Regions from separate parts of the Bradyrhizobium genosp. A genome, predicted to be linked through region 2. Evidence: riboswitches for the same ligand, from Rfam matches in the RefSeq annotation. Region 2 holds a riboswitch; the other holds the start of a gene.
What was found. A riboswitch is a leader RNA that binds a small molecule or an ion and turns the genes downstream of it on or off. The one in region 2 is predicted to bind S-adenosylmethionine.
Positions count from the first base shown of each region.

Region 1: another riboswitch for S-adenosylmethionine. It lies ahead of metX (homoserine O-acetyltransferase MetX); the one in region 2 lies ahead of ACP2YP_RS38070 (O-succinylhomoserine sulfhydrylase).

Region 1 is NZ_CP188196.1:1,146,712-1,152,495, reverse strand. It holds gene metW (methionine biosynthesis protein MetW) at 1-160, opposite strand, end outside; gene metX (homoserine O-acetyltransferase MetX) at 176-1,378, opposite strand; SAM riboswitch at 1,472-1,551, opposite strand; gene ACP2YP_RS05240 (chorismate mutase) at 1,767-2,615, shown strand; gene hisC (histidinol-phosphate transaminase) at 2,650-3,744, shown strand; gene ACP2YP_RS05230 (prephenate/arogenate dehydrogenase family protein) at 3,741-4,676, shown strand; gene ACP2YP_RS05225 (DUF2125 domain-containing protein) at 4,829-5,784, opposite strand, start outside.
Region 2 is NZ_CP188196.1:8,115,076-8,120,859, forward strand. It holds gene ACP2YP_RS38060 (hypothetical protein) at 1-4, opposite strand, end outside; gene ACP2YP_RS38065 (2'-deoxycytidine 5'-triphosphate deaminase) at 200-1,336, opposite strand; SAM riboswitch at 1,417-1,496, shown strand; gene ACP2YP_RS38070 (O-succinylhomoserine sulfhydrylase) at 1,567-2,763, shown strand; gene ACP2YP_RS38075 (SGNH/GDSL hydrolase family protein) at 2,888-3,889, opposite strand; gene ACP2YP_RS38080 (SGNH/GDSL hydrolase family protein) at 3,902-4,672, opposite strand; gene ACP2YP_RS38085 (OpgC domain-containing protein) at 4,672-5,784, opposite strand, start outside.

The DNA.
Region 1 (5,784 bases), 1.4 Mb from region 2:
GGGTCTCCAGCAACTGGAGCAGATCGCCGTCGCCGCAGCCGACGTCGAGCACTTTCGAGCCCGGCTTGACCATCTCGGCGACCAGCAGATGGTCGGCGCGAAATGGGCCGGACTGCTCCGCAGTGAAGCCATTGAGCGGCAGCACTTCCTGTACAGACATCGCGAGCTGTCCTTGTCAGTCATTCTTGCCGGTAAGCCCGCGCGCCTTCCCTGCCGATTGCAGGAAGGCGCGAGAGATGTCGAAGAACTCGGGCACGTCGAGCAGGAAGGCATCGTGGCCGCGATCGGTCTCGATCTCGGCGAACGACACCCGCGCGCTCGACGCGTTCAGCGCGTGCACCAGCGCGCGCGATTCCGAAGTCGGGAACAGCCAGTCGCTGGTGAAGGAGACCACGCAGAAGCGCGTCTGGATTCCGGCGAACGCCTTCGCCAGCACGCCGCCATGGTCGCCGGCGATGTCGAAATAGTCCATCGCGCGGGTGAGATAGAGATAGGAGTTGGCGTCGAAACGCTCGACAAAGGACGAGCCCTGGTAACGCAGATAGGACTCGACCTGGAAGTCGGCGTCGAACGAGAAGGTCGGCAGCTCGCGATCCTGCATCCGGCGGCCAAACTTGCGATGCAGCGCGGCGTCCGAGAGATAGGTGATGTGGGCCGCCATCCGCGCGACCGCGAGGCCGCGATGCGGATGGATGCCCTGATCGGCATAGGCACCATTGTGCCAGTCGGGATCGGCCATCACGGCCTGACGACCGAGCTCGTGGAAAGCGATGTTCTGCGCCGAGTGCCGTGTCGAACAGGCAATCGCCAGCGCCGAGTAGACGCGCTTGGGATAGGCCGCAGTCCATTGCAGCACCTGCATGCCACCCATCGAACCGCCGACGACGGCGAACAGCGTGTCGATGCCAAGCCGGTCGATCAGCATCGCCTGCGCGCGCACCATGTCGGGGATGGTGATGACGGGGAAATCCAGACCCCACACCTTGCCGGTCGCGGGATTGATCGAGGCGGGCCCGGTCGAGCCCATGCAGCCGCCGATCACGTTGGAGCAGATGATGAAGTAGCGGCTGGGATCGAGCGGCCGACCTGGACCGACCAGCGTCTCCCACCAGCCGGACTTGCCGGTGACCGGGTGCACATTGGCGACGTGCTGATCGCCGGTCAGCGCATGGCAGATCAGCACGGCGTTGGAGCGATCGGCGTTGAGCTCGCCATAGGTCTTGTAGGCGATCTGGAACGGGGTGAGATCGATGCCGCAATCGAGCCGCAGCGGCTGGTCGGCGCCGAACTTCGCGACCTCAGAACTCGGATGATCGACCTCATGCGACCGATCGTCGGCACTGATCGCGGGACTGGGGACAGACTTGACGCCAACCATCTCTGACCATCGACCTCGTTTGCGATCGGACTTCAGATCGCCAATGAAATCAGGCCATGAAAAACCCGGCCTGAACGATAGGTTCGGCCGGGATCGAAAGCGTCCCCGGCCTGTTTAGCGAATTTTTTAACGTGGCTGCAAGCCGGCCGGCTCAAATGACCACGGAACAGGCAAAACCTAGTGGCTTGGGCGCTTTTCGTCAAGTCGCGGTCCGGATTAGCCAAAATAGTCTCTCGCCCCGCGCCCCAGCGGGCCCAATTTCCCTTTGCATTTCTCTTTGCTTTCGCCGCCCCGACTGCCTAATCAGGACACTGACCGCAGCGGATCCGGCCTTACCAGTCTCCTTGCCCGATTCGCATTGGAATGCCTCTCAACAGCCTTGTCAGATATGTCCCAACGTCCGCCCGCACCACCATCGCTCCAGGAATTGCGCAAGGAGATCGACGCGATCGACGAGGGCATGCATCGCCTGTTGATGCAGCGCGGCGACATCATCGACCGCCTGATCCAGGTGAAGCAGACCCAGGAGGTCGGCTCGGCGTTCCGCCCGGCGCGCGAAGCCTCCATGATGCGTGACATCGTGCAACGCCATCGCGGCATCCTGCCGCTCGACACCGTCGAGAGCATCTGGCGCGTCATCATCTCCACGTTCACCTATGTCCAGGCGCCGTTCTCGGTCCATGCCGACATCTCGGTGAGCGAGCCGGCGATGCGCGATTCCGTGCGCTTCCATTTCGGCTTCACGGTTCCTTACGTCGCGCATTTCAGCGCGCAAGCCGCGGTCGAAGCGGTGGCGAAATCCAAGGGCGATCTGGCGCTGGTCTCGGCGACCTCGAGCCGCACGCCATGGTGGCTGGAGCTGGAAGCGGACGGCGCGCCGAAGATCATCGCGCGGCTGCCGTTCGTCGAGCGTGCCGACCATCCGGCCGCACTGCCGGTGTTCGCGATCTCGCGTGTCGCCGACAGCGCCGTGGTGACGGAGGTCGAGACCTTCAGCGTGCGCGTATCCGGGTGGAACGCCGAGGTCGCACGCGCCCTGTCGCCGCTCGCCGAGATCGTGGCGGTGCCCGATACCGCCTTCGACGGCGCGGCGCTGCTGGTCTCGGTCACGAGCGCCACCAGCATCGACAAGATCAGGGCTGCCCTGATCGACGCGGGGGCCTCGGTGCGCTCCACGGCCCTCGTCGGCAGCCACGCAACGCGCTATACGGTGCCCCCGACCGGGTCGAAATCGTAAATCGCGAACTGACCTAGCCACTCCGGAGTTGAAGATGTCCCGCCCCGTGCCGAATCCCGGCATTCTCGATATTGCGCCCTACACGCCCGGCAAGAGCCCGGTCGCGGAGCCGGGCCGCAAGGTGTTCAAGCTCTCGGCCAACGAGACGCCGTTCGGACCCTCGCCCAAGGCGATCGAGGCCTTCAAGAACGTGGCGGACCATTTGGAAGACTATCCGGAGGGAACCTCGCGCGTGCTGCGCGAAGCGATCGGCCGTTCGTTCGGGCTCGATCCCAACCGCATCATCTGCGGCGCCGGCTCGGACGAAATCCTCAATCTGCTCGCCCACACTTATCTCAGTCACGGCGACGAGGCGATCTCGACCACGCACGGCTTCCTGGTCTACCCGATCGCAACCATGGCGGTCGGCGCCAGGAACGTGGTCGCGGCGGAGAAGAACCTGACCTGCGACGTCGATGCCATCCTCAAGGCGGTGACGCCGAAGACGAAGCTGGTCTGGCTCGCCAATCCCAACAACCCGACCGGCACCTATGTCCCGTTCGACGAGGTCAAGCGCCTGCGCGCCGGCCTGCCCTCGCACGTGCTGCTGGTGCTGGACGCCGCCTATTGCGACTACGTCTCGCGCAACGATTACGAAATGGGGATCGAGCTCGTCGCCACCACCGAGAATACGGTGGTGACGCACACCTTCTCCAAGATCCACGGTCTTGCCGCGCTGCGCATCGGCTGGATGTTCGGCCCCGAGCACATCATCGACGCCGTCAACCGCATCCGCGGTCCGTTCAACGTATCGACGCCGGCGATGTACGCCGCGGTCGCCGCGATCGAGGACACCGCGCACCAGGCGATGTCGAAGCAGTTCACCGAGACCTGGCGCAACTGGCTGACCGAGGAGATCACCAAGCTCGGGCTGAAGGTGACGCCAAGCGTCGCCAATTTCGTGCTGATCCATTTCCCGCAAGAAGGCAAGACCTCGGACGCGGCCGACGCCTACCTCACCAAGCGCGGCCTCGTGCTGCGCGCGCTGAAGAATTACGGCCTGCATCATGCGCTGCGCATGACCATCGGCACCGAGGAGGCCAACCGCCTCGTCGTCGAGGCCTTGCGCGACTTCATGGCCGGCAAATGAGCGTGGACCCGCACTTCCAGCGCGTCGCACTGATCGGCTTCGGTCTGATCGGCGGCTCGATCGCGCGCGCTGCGAAGCTCCAGGGCTTGGCTTCCGAGATCGTCACCACCGCGCGCTCGGAGAAGACGCGCGCGCGGGTGCTCGAGCTCGGCATCGTCGACCAGGTCGTGGCGACCAATGCGGAAGCGGTGAAGGATGCCGATCTCGTCATCCTCTGCATTCCCGTCGGCGCCTGCGGGCCGGTGGCTCAGGAGATTGCTGGCTTTCTCAAGCCGGGTGCTGTCATTTCCGACGTCGGCTCGGTCAAGGGCGCGGTGGTCAAGGACATGGCGCCGCATCTGCCGAAGACCGTCCATTTCGTGCCGGCGCACCCGGTGGCGGGCACCGAGCATTCGGGTCCGGATTCCGGCTTCGCCGAGCTCTTCATCAACCGCTGGTGCATTCTGACGCCGCCGGAAGGCACCGACGCCGCGGCCACCGCGCACTTACGCGCGTTCTGGGCGGCGATGGGCGCCAAGGTCGAGGTGATGACGCCGGATCATCATGATCTCGTGCTCGCGATCACCAGCCATCTGCCGCATCTGATCGCCTACACCATCGTCGGCACCGCCGACGAGCTGCAGCAGGTGACGGAATCGGAGGTCATCAAATTCTCCGCCGGCGGTTTCCGCGACTTCACCCGCATCGCCGCCTCCGATCCGACGATGTGGCGCGACGTCTTCCTCGCCAACAAGGATGCGGTGCTGGAGATGCTCGGCACCTTCACCGAGGATCTCGCAAAACTCACCCGCGCGATCCGTCGCGGTGACGGCGAAGGGCTGTTCGATCACTTCACCCGCACCCGCGCCATCCGCCGCGGCATCGTCGAGATCGGCCAGGATTCGGCGGCAGCTGACTTCGGCCGCCAGCATGGGCAGCTAAAGCAGCCATAGCTCCACGTGTCATTCCGGGGCGCCCAAGGGGCGAGCTATGATGCGCAATTGCGCATCAGAGAATCCATTGGGCCAAAGCGCACGCGGTGAAATGGATTCCGGGTTCGATGCTACGCATCGCCCCGGAATGACGAGGCTCACGAGGTACGTCTTCAATATAGCGGCGGAATCTGGCCGACCTTGACCGGGCCAAGCAGCACGTCGCCGTCGACGAATTTCAGCGGGAAGCTGCGGGCCTTCTTGCCCTCGAGCGTGCTCTCGGTGCCGATCGAGTTGATGCCGGCGGCAACGCCGGCGTTGGCGTTCTGCTTGATGACCTTGCCGAGGCCGGGAACGGCACGGTCAAGCGCGCCAAAGAGATTGTTGAGGTCCTTTGACTTCACGCCAGGCGCGACGCGATCGAGCGTTGCCTGCGGCACGCCCTCTTCCAGCATCTTCTCGATGCCGAGCGCCGGGATGACGCGTTCGAGGCCGGTCACGGTCATCTGCAATTCGCCATCCAGTCGGCCATTGGCCGAGAGGCCCAGCGTGCCGGCCGCGACCGCGATCATCTCGCCCTGCTGGATCCGCGACTGCACGATCTCGATATGACCGCCGGCGGCCTGGATCTCGCGGAAGCGCTGCGGCCAGGGTTTTGGGGTGAGATCGGAGAGCCCGGTGATCTTCGCGCGCGTGTCGGCTTCGAACGGCTCTGCGAGCAGCGGGTGCACGCCCTGGATGCTGCCCTGTGCGACCTGGAACACGGTCTCGATGATCGGATGATCGGATCGCGATCCATCAGCGAGACGCCCGTGCAGCTCAATCTGCTTGGCGCGCGCGAGCGGCACCTGCACCGAACCATCGAGCCTGTTGATGCTGGGATCGTCGAACACGATGGACGCGCGCTCCGGGATAGCCGGCAAACCGATCACGCTGCTGCGGCCCTTGCTCCAGTTCACCACGAAGGTGTTTTGCGTGACGCCATCGGTCAGCGTTGCCGGCGCAGAAAACTCGGCGATGACGTGCTTGGGATCGTAGACCTGAGCCAAAACCAGAATGTTGTCGAGCTTGGCCGTGAACGGAGTCTTGCTCGCATTCTGCGACACCAGGGCGACGCTGGCGCCGGAGC
Region 2 (5,784 bases):
TCATGTTCACTCCCGGCTGGTTGTTTTGCGGGAGTGTGTCATCGGCCGTGAGGCGACGCAACGGGACACCCATTCGGCGTCATCGCCCGGCGAAGACCGGGCAATCCAGTATTCCAGAGACGGTCGTGATCGAATCGAGAAGCCGCGGCGTACTGGATTCCCCGCCTTCGCGAGGGAATGACAGTTGGTGGGGGTGTGGCTACACCCGGAAATGCTTGCTCAGCTTCAGCCCCTGCGCCTGGTAGTTGGAGCCGATGCGCTGGCCGTACATGGCGTCGGGACGCGCTAGCATCTTTTCGTAGACGAGGCGGCCGACGATCTGGCCGTGCTCGAGGATGAACGGCACTTCGCGCGAGCGCACCTCCAGCACGGCGCGCGATCCTAGCCCGCCGGCGCCAGCATAGCCGAAGCCGGGATCGAAGAAGCCGGCATAGTGCACGCGGAATTCGCCGACCAGCGGATCGAACGGCACCATCTCCGCGGCGTAATCCGGCGGCACCTGCACCGCCTCTTTCGACGCCAGGATATAGAACTCGCCGGGATCGAGGATCAGGCTGCCGTCGGGACGGGCCGAGATCGGCTCCCAGAAATCTTCCGCCAAATAGTCGGAGCGACGATCGACATCGACCACACCGGTGTGACGCTTGGCGCGGTAGCCGACGAAGCCCGTGGCTTTCTCGCCGGAGAGATCGACGGAGACGGCAACGCCGCCGGCGAGATCGGCATCGTCGATGTCGACGAGACGCTCAGTGGCATGCAGCGCATCGAGCGCGTCGGCATTGAGGATGGCATCACCGGTGCGGAAGCGCACCTGCGACAGGCGCGAGCCTTCGCGCACCAGCACCGGAAACGTCTTGGGGCTGATCTCGGCATAGAGCGGGCCGTGATAGCCGGCGCCGATCATGTCGAAGCGGCGGGTGCCGTCGGCGATCACGCGGGTGAAGACGTCGAGCCGGCCGGTGGAGCTTTTGGGGTTCGCGGCCGCAACGATCTCCGGCGGCAGCGCGAGGCTCTCGAGCAACGGCACGATGTAGACGCAGTTGGTCTCCAGCACCGCGCCGTCGGCGAGGCTGAACTCGTGCAGCTTCAACTGGTCGATGCGCTCGGCGACGGTGGCACCGGGGCCGGGCAGGAAGCTCGCGCGTACGCGATAGGCGATGTCGCCGAGGCGCAGATCGAGGCTCGCCGGCTGGATCTGGCTTTCGACGAAATCGTATGCGGGCAGGATGAGGCCTGCTTCCGCCATCGCCGCGATCATGCGGTCGGGCAGGATACCATTGGCGTCGGCGGCGACCGTGAAACTCAACCGGGGGTCCTCATCAGGGGGCAAGCGCATCCGGACATGCCGGGAATACCAGCCTTTTACGGCTATCCGATGGACGCCTTGACGGAAAGGCCATTGCAGAATATGAGCATCACTTATCCCGTGGTGATTTGAGCCGGCCGGCTTGCAGCCACGTTAAATAAGTCGCTAAACAGGCCGGGGACCTCTGTGATCCCGGCCCGTGGATATATCCAGGCCGGTTTTTTTGTGACCATTTTCGATGGTCACGCAGAGGAGATCCTATGTCGAAGTCCCCGGCGTCCACCACGCACTACCGTCCCGAAACCCGCCTGGTCCATTCCGGCACCCTGCGCTCGCAATATGGCGAGACGTCGGAGGCGCTGTTCCTGACCCAGGGCTACGTCTACAACAGCGCCGAGGAGTGCGAGGCGCGGTTCAAGGGTGAGGACCCCGGCTTCATCTATTCGCGCTACTCGAACCCGACGATCGCGATGTTCGAGCGCCGCATGATCGAGCTCGAAGGTGCCGAAGCCGCCCGCTCGGCGGCAACAGGCATGGCCGCGGTGACGACTGCGATCCTCGCGCCGCTGAAAGCCGGCGATCACGTCGTCGCGTCTCGCGCGCTGTTCGGCTCGTGTCTCTACGTCATTCAGGAGCTGCTGCCGCGCTACGGCATCGAGACCACGCTGGTCGACGGAGCCGATCTCGACCAGTGGCAGCGTGCCGTGAGGCCGAACACCAAGACGTTCTTCCTGGAGAGCCCGACCAATCCGACGCTCGACGTGCTCGACATTCCAGGGATTGCCGAGATCGCGCACAGCGGCGGCGCGCGGCTCGTCGTCGACAACGTGTTCGCGACGCCGATCTGGCAGAGCCCGCTCGCGCTCGGCGCCGACGTCGTGGTCTATTCCGCGACCAAGCACATCGACGGCCAGGGCCGCTGTCTCGGCGGCATCATCCTGTCCTCGGAAGCCTTCATCGCCGAGCACATCCACAATTTCATGCGCCAGACCGGCCCGTCGATCTCGCCGTTCAACGCCTGGGTGCTACTCAAGGGCCTGGAGACGCTTGGCGTGCGCGTGCGCGCGCAGACCGACACCGCGGCGCGCATCGCCGACGTGCTTGCGAGCCATCCCAAGATTGCGCGGCTGGTCTATCCGGGCCGCGATGATCATCCGCAGGCGGCGCTGGTGAAGAAGCAGATGCGCGGCGGCTCGACGCTGGTCGGCTTCGAGGTCAAGGGCGGCAAGGCGGCTGCGTTCCGCGTGCTCAATGAGCTCAAGCTTGCAAAGATCTCGAACAATCTCGGCGACGCCAAGAGCCTCGTCACTCATCCGGCGACGACGACGCATCAGCGCCTGAAGCCGGAGGATCGCGCCGCCCTCGGCATCAGCGAAGGTTTCATCCGCTTCTCAGCGGGGCTCGAGCATGCGGATGATCTGATCGAGGATCTGACCGCGGCGCTTGAGAAGGCGTGAGGGGAGCCAAGGGCTCAGTTTCGTAGGGTGGGCAAAGCGAAAGCGTGCCCACCATTCACGATCTCGATGCCGATAGACGGTGGGCACGGCGCTTTGCGCCTTTGCCCACCCTACGGCAGCGGAGCTACATCGGCCGGTACGTCCGCACGTCCGCGGGTACGTTCACGCCCAGCTTGATCTGCCCGACGGAGTGGATGATGTCGTCGCCGAGCAGCTGGGCGAAGCAGGCATAGCCCCAATCGTTCATGTGCAAGCCGTCGGCGATGACAAAGCTCTCGACCGGGAGCGCCTGCTTCTCGTGCCAGTCGCGCATCACTTCGAAGCGCGGGAAGATGCCGACGTGACGGAGCGCGGCGACCTTGCCGAGCAGCTTCACCATCTTGCCGGCGCTTTCGGCGCGCTGGGTCACCTGCGGCGAATATTGCGGATCGACCAGCACCACGTCCGTGCCGCCGGAGGCCTGGATGCGGGTGATGCCGTCCTCGACCATCTTGGCGGTGTCGCCGGGATCGAGGTTGCGCAGCACGGCGTTGGTGCCGACCTGCCAGATCACGAGATCCGGATGCACGTCGATCACCTCCTTCTGGAGGCGTTTCATCATCTCGGGCGCATCCTCGCCGCCGATACCGGCATTGATGACGGTGATGTTGGCGGTCGGATATTGCCGGCGCAGCTGCGCGGCGAGACGGTTCGGATAGTTGAAGTCCGGCGAGCTCGCGCCGTAGCCCGCCGTCGACGACGAGCCGAACGCGACGATCACGACGGGCTGGCCGGCGACGAGCTTGTTCGCGACATGCGGCAGCGAGCCCATCGTCTTCGAGCCGCCCTTCGGCGCGAGACACGGCACGCGGCTGAAAATGTCGGTGGCGGATTTCGCGACTTGCTTCACCTTGTCGATGGCGCGCGAGGTCAGACCGCGCTGCTCGGCGGGCGGCTGGCTGGTGGCGGCGACGGTCGTCTGGGACGGTGATGCCGGTGCTGGATTAGCAGCCTGCTGCGGCGCGGGTGTCGCCTGGGCGGCTTGAGCGCGGGCAGGTGCCTGCAACACGGGCGTCAGCATTAGCAGCGCCGCCGCTGCGGGCGCGGCCAGCCATGTCGACAGGCCAAAAGGGCGGAGAGAACTCATTAACGCTAGACCTCAATTTTGCTGCTGGGCCGGCCCCAGATGGGCGGCGTCGATCACGAACTGTGCCAACGCCCGGCCGATGCAGTCATGGACCTGTTTCGCTAGCTCGGGGCCGCGGGAGGGGCTGAACAGGTCGAACTGACCCTGATCATTCCATTGCCGCATGATGGCGAAACGGTCGAACAGCGGGACATCATGCTCCTGCGCCACCACACGCATATTATCGAGATAAGGCGGCGCCGAGATCATGGTTTCGGTACGCGGGCTGTACTGCAAATTCATCAAGACCACGTCAGCCCCTGCATTTTGCAGCGCAGCGACCCCTTCGGTCACGGCGCTGCGGAAATCATCGGGATCGATGGAGCGGATAGCATCCACGGTCCCGGTCTGCCAGATGACCAAAGTAGGTGTTTTTGCTTCCATCAGCTTAACGAAGGTTCCGGCGGCTTCCTCCGCTGTCTTCTTGCTCTGTATTTCTACGGATACGTGCACGGTCTCGGAAGGCGGCAGCTTGTCGTTCAAAATGGCCTGCATCCGCGCCGGATAGGAGCTGTCCTCCGAGGATGGAATGGTGGTGGAGCGGCTGCCGATGACGAGGATCTCGAGCGGCTTGCCGGCCTTGACGGTCTCCGCGACCTTGTGGAGCTGGCTGTCGGTGGCGAGCAGATAGGGCGGTAATTCACAGGCTGCGGGCGCGGCAGGCACGGCATCGTCCGCGCGCGCCGAAGGCGCGGCGAGGCTACCGCATAACAGGATCAGGCTCAGGAGAACCTTCGCCTTCATCAACCCCCTCCCGCCAGATCGGCGTTGCCGACGGCGTTTTTGGTTTTCGCACCGCTCTTGTCAGCTACGCGCTTGTACCACGAAATCACCCAGGCCATCGCCCACATGATCAGGATTCCGGAGAGGCTAATTAGCGCATGCATGCCCGGGCCACCGGAGACCTCGGCCAGGATGAAATGGCCGGCAAAGGCCAGGAAGACGCCGAGGCAGAAGATCTCCAGGGAATGCTGGCCACACAGGATCAGCGGCCGCAACCACGGCGATTTCAGGCCCGGCCACTCCCGCGGCAGAAAGCGCACGGTGAGCGCGGCCAGCGCCAGGAAATGCGTGAAGCGCAGCACGTCGAGGTCGGTCTTGTCGATCGGATACATCCACTGCTCGATCCGCTTCGGCATGAATTGCGAGAGCTGCGGCACGTACCAGGTCAGCGTCACGTAGAACGCAGCGACGAGATAGGCAATCGAGATCCACATCGTCACCGGTGATGCCAGGATGCGCGACATGCGTCGCGCACCTCCGAGCGCACACCAGGCCCCGAACACGAAAAGCAATTGCCAGGCCAGCGGATTGAACGCCCAAAAGCCGTTCGGATAGGCCGAGAAGTAGAGATCGAATTCCCAGGTCACCGCATAGAGCATGGTCGAGAGCGCGAGCGTGACGTCGGGCCACCATTTCATCGACCACAGGATCAGCGGCAGCGCCAGCATCAAGACGATATATAGCGGTAGCACGTCCATGTTGACGGGCCGGAAGCGCAAGAGCAGCGCCTGCACGATGGTGACGTCGGGCTGCTTGAGGAAATCCATGATCCCCATCTCTTCGGTGTAGAGCGGGTTCTCGAAGCTGGTCGCGACGTAGGAGATCTCGGCAAGGAAGATCGTGAACAGGAAGACGTGGGCGACATAGATCTGCCAGACCCGGCGCAGGATGCGCGCAGTGGCAATCACGAAGCCGCTCTCCAGCATCGCGCGGCCATAGACGAAGGCGGCGGTGTAGCCGGAGATGAAGATGAAGATCTCGGTGGCGTCGCTGAAGCCGTAATTGCGGATCGTGAACCAGGTCAGCAAATTCGGCGGCAGATGGTCGATGAAGATCAGCCACAGCGCGAGGCC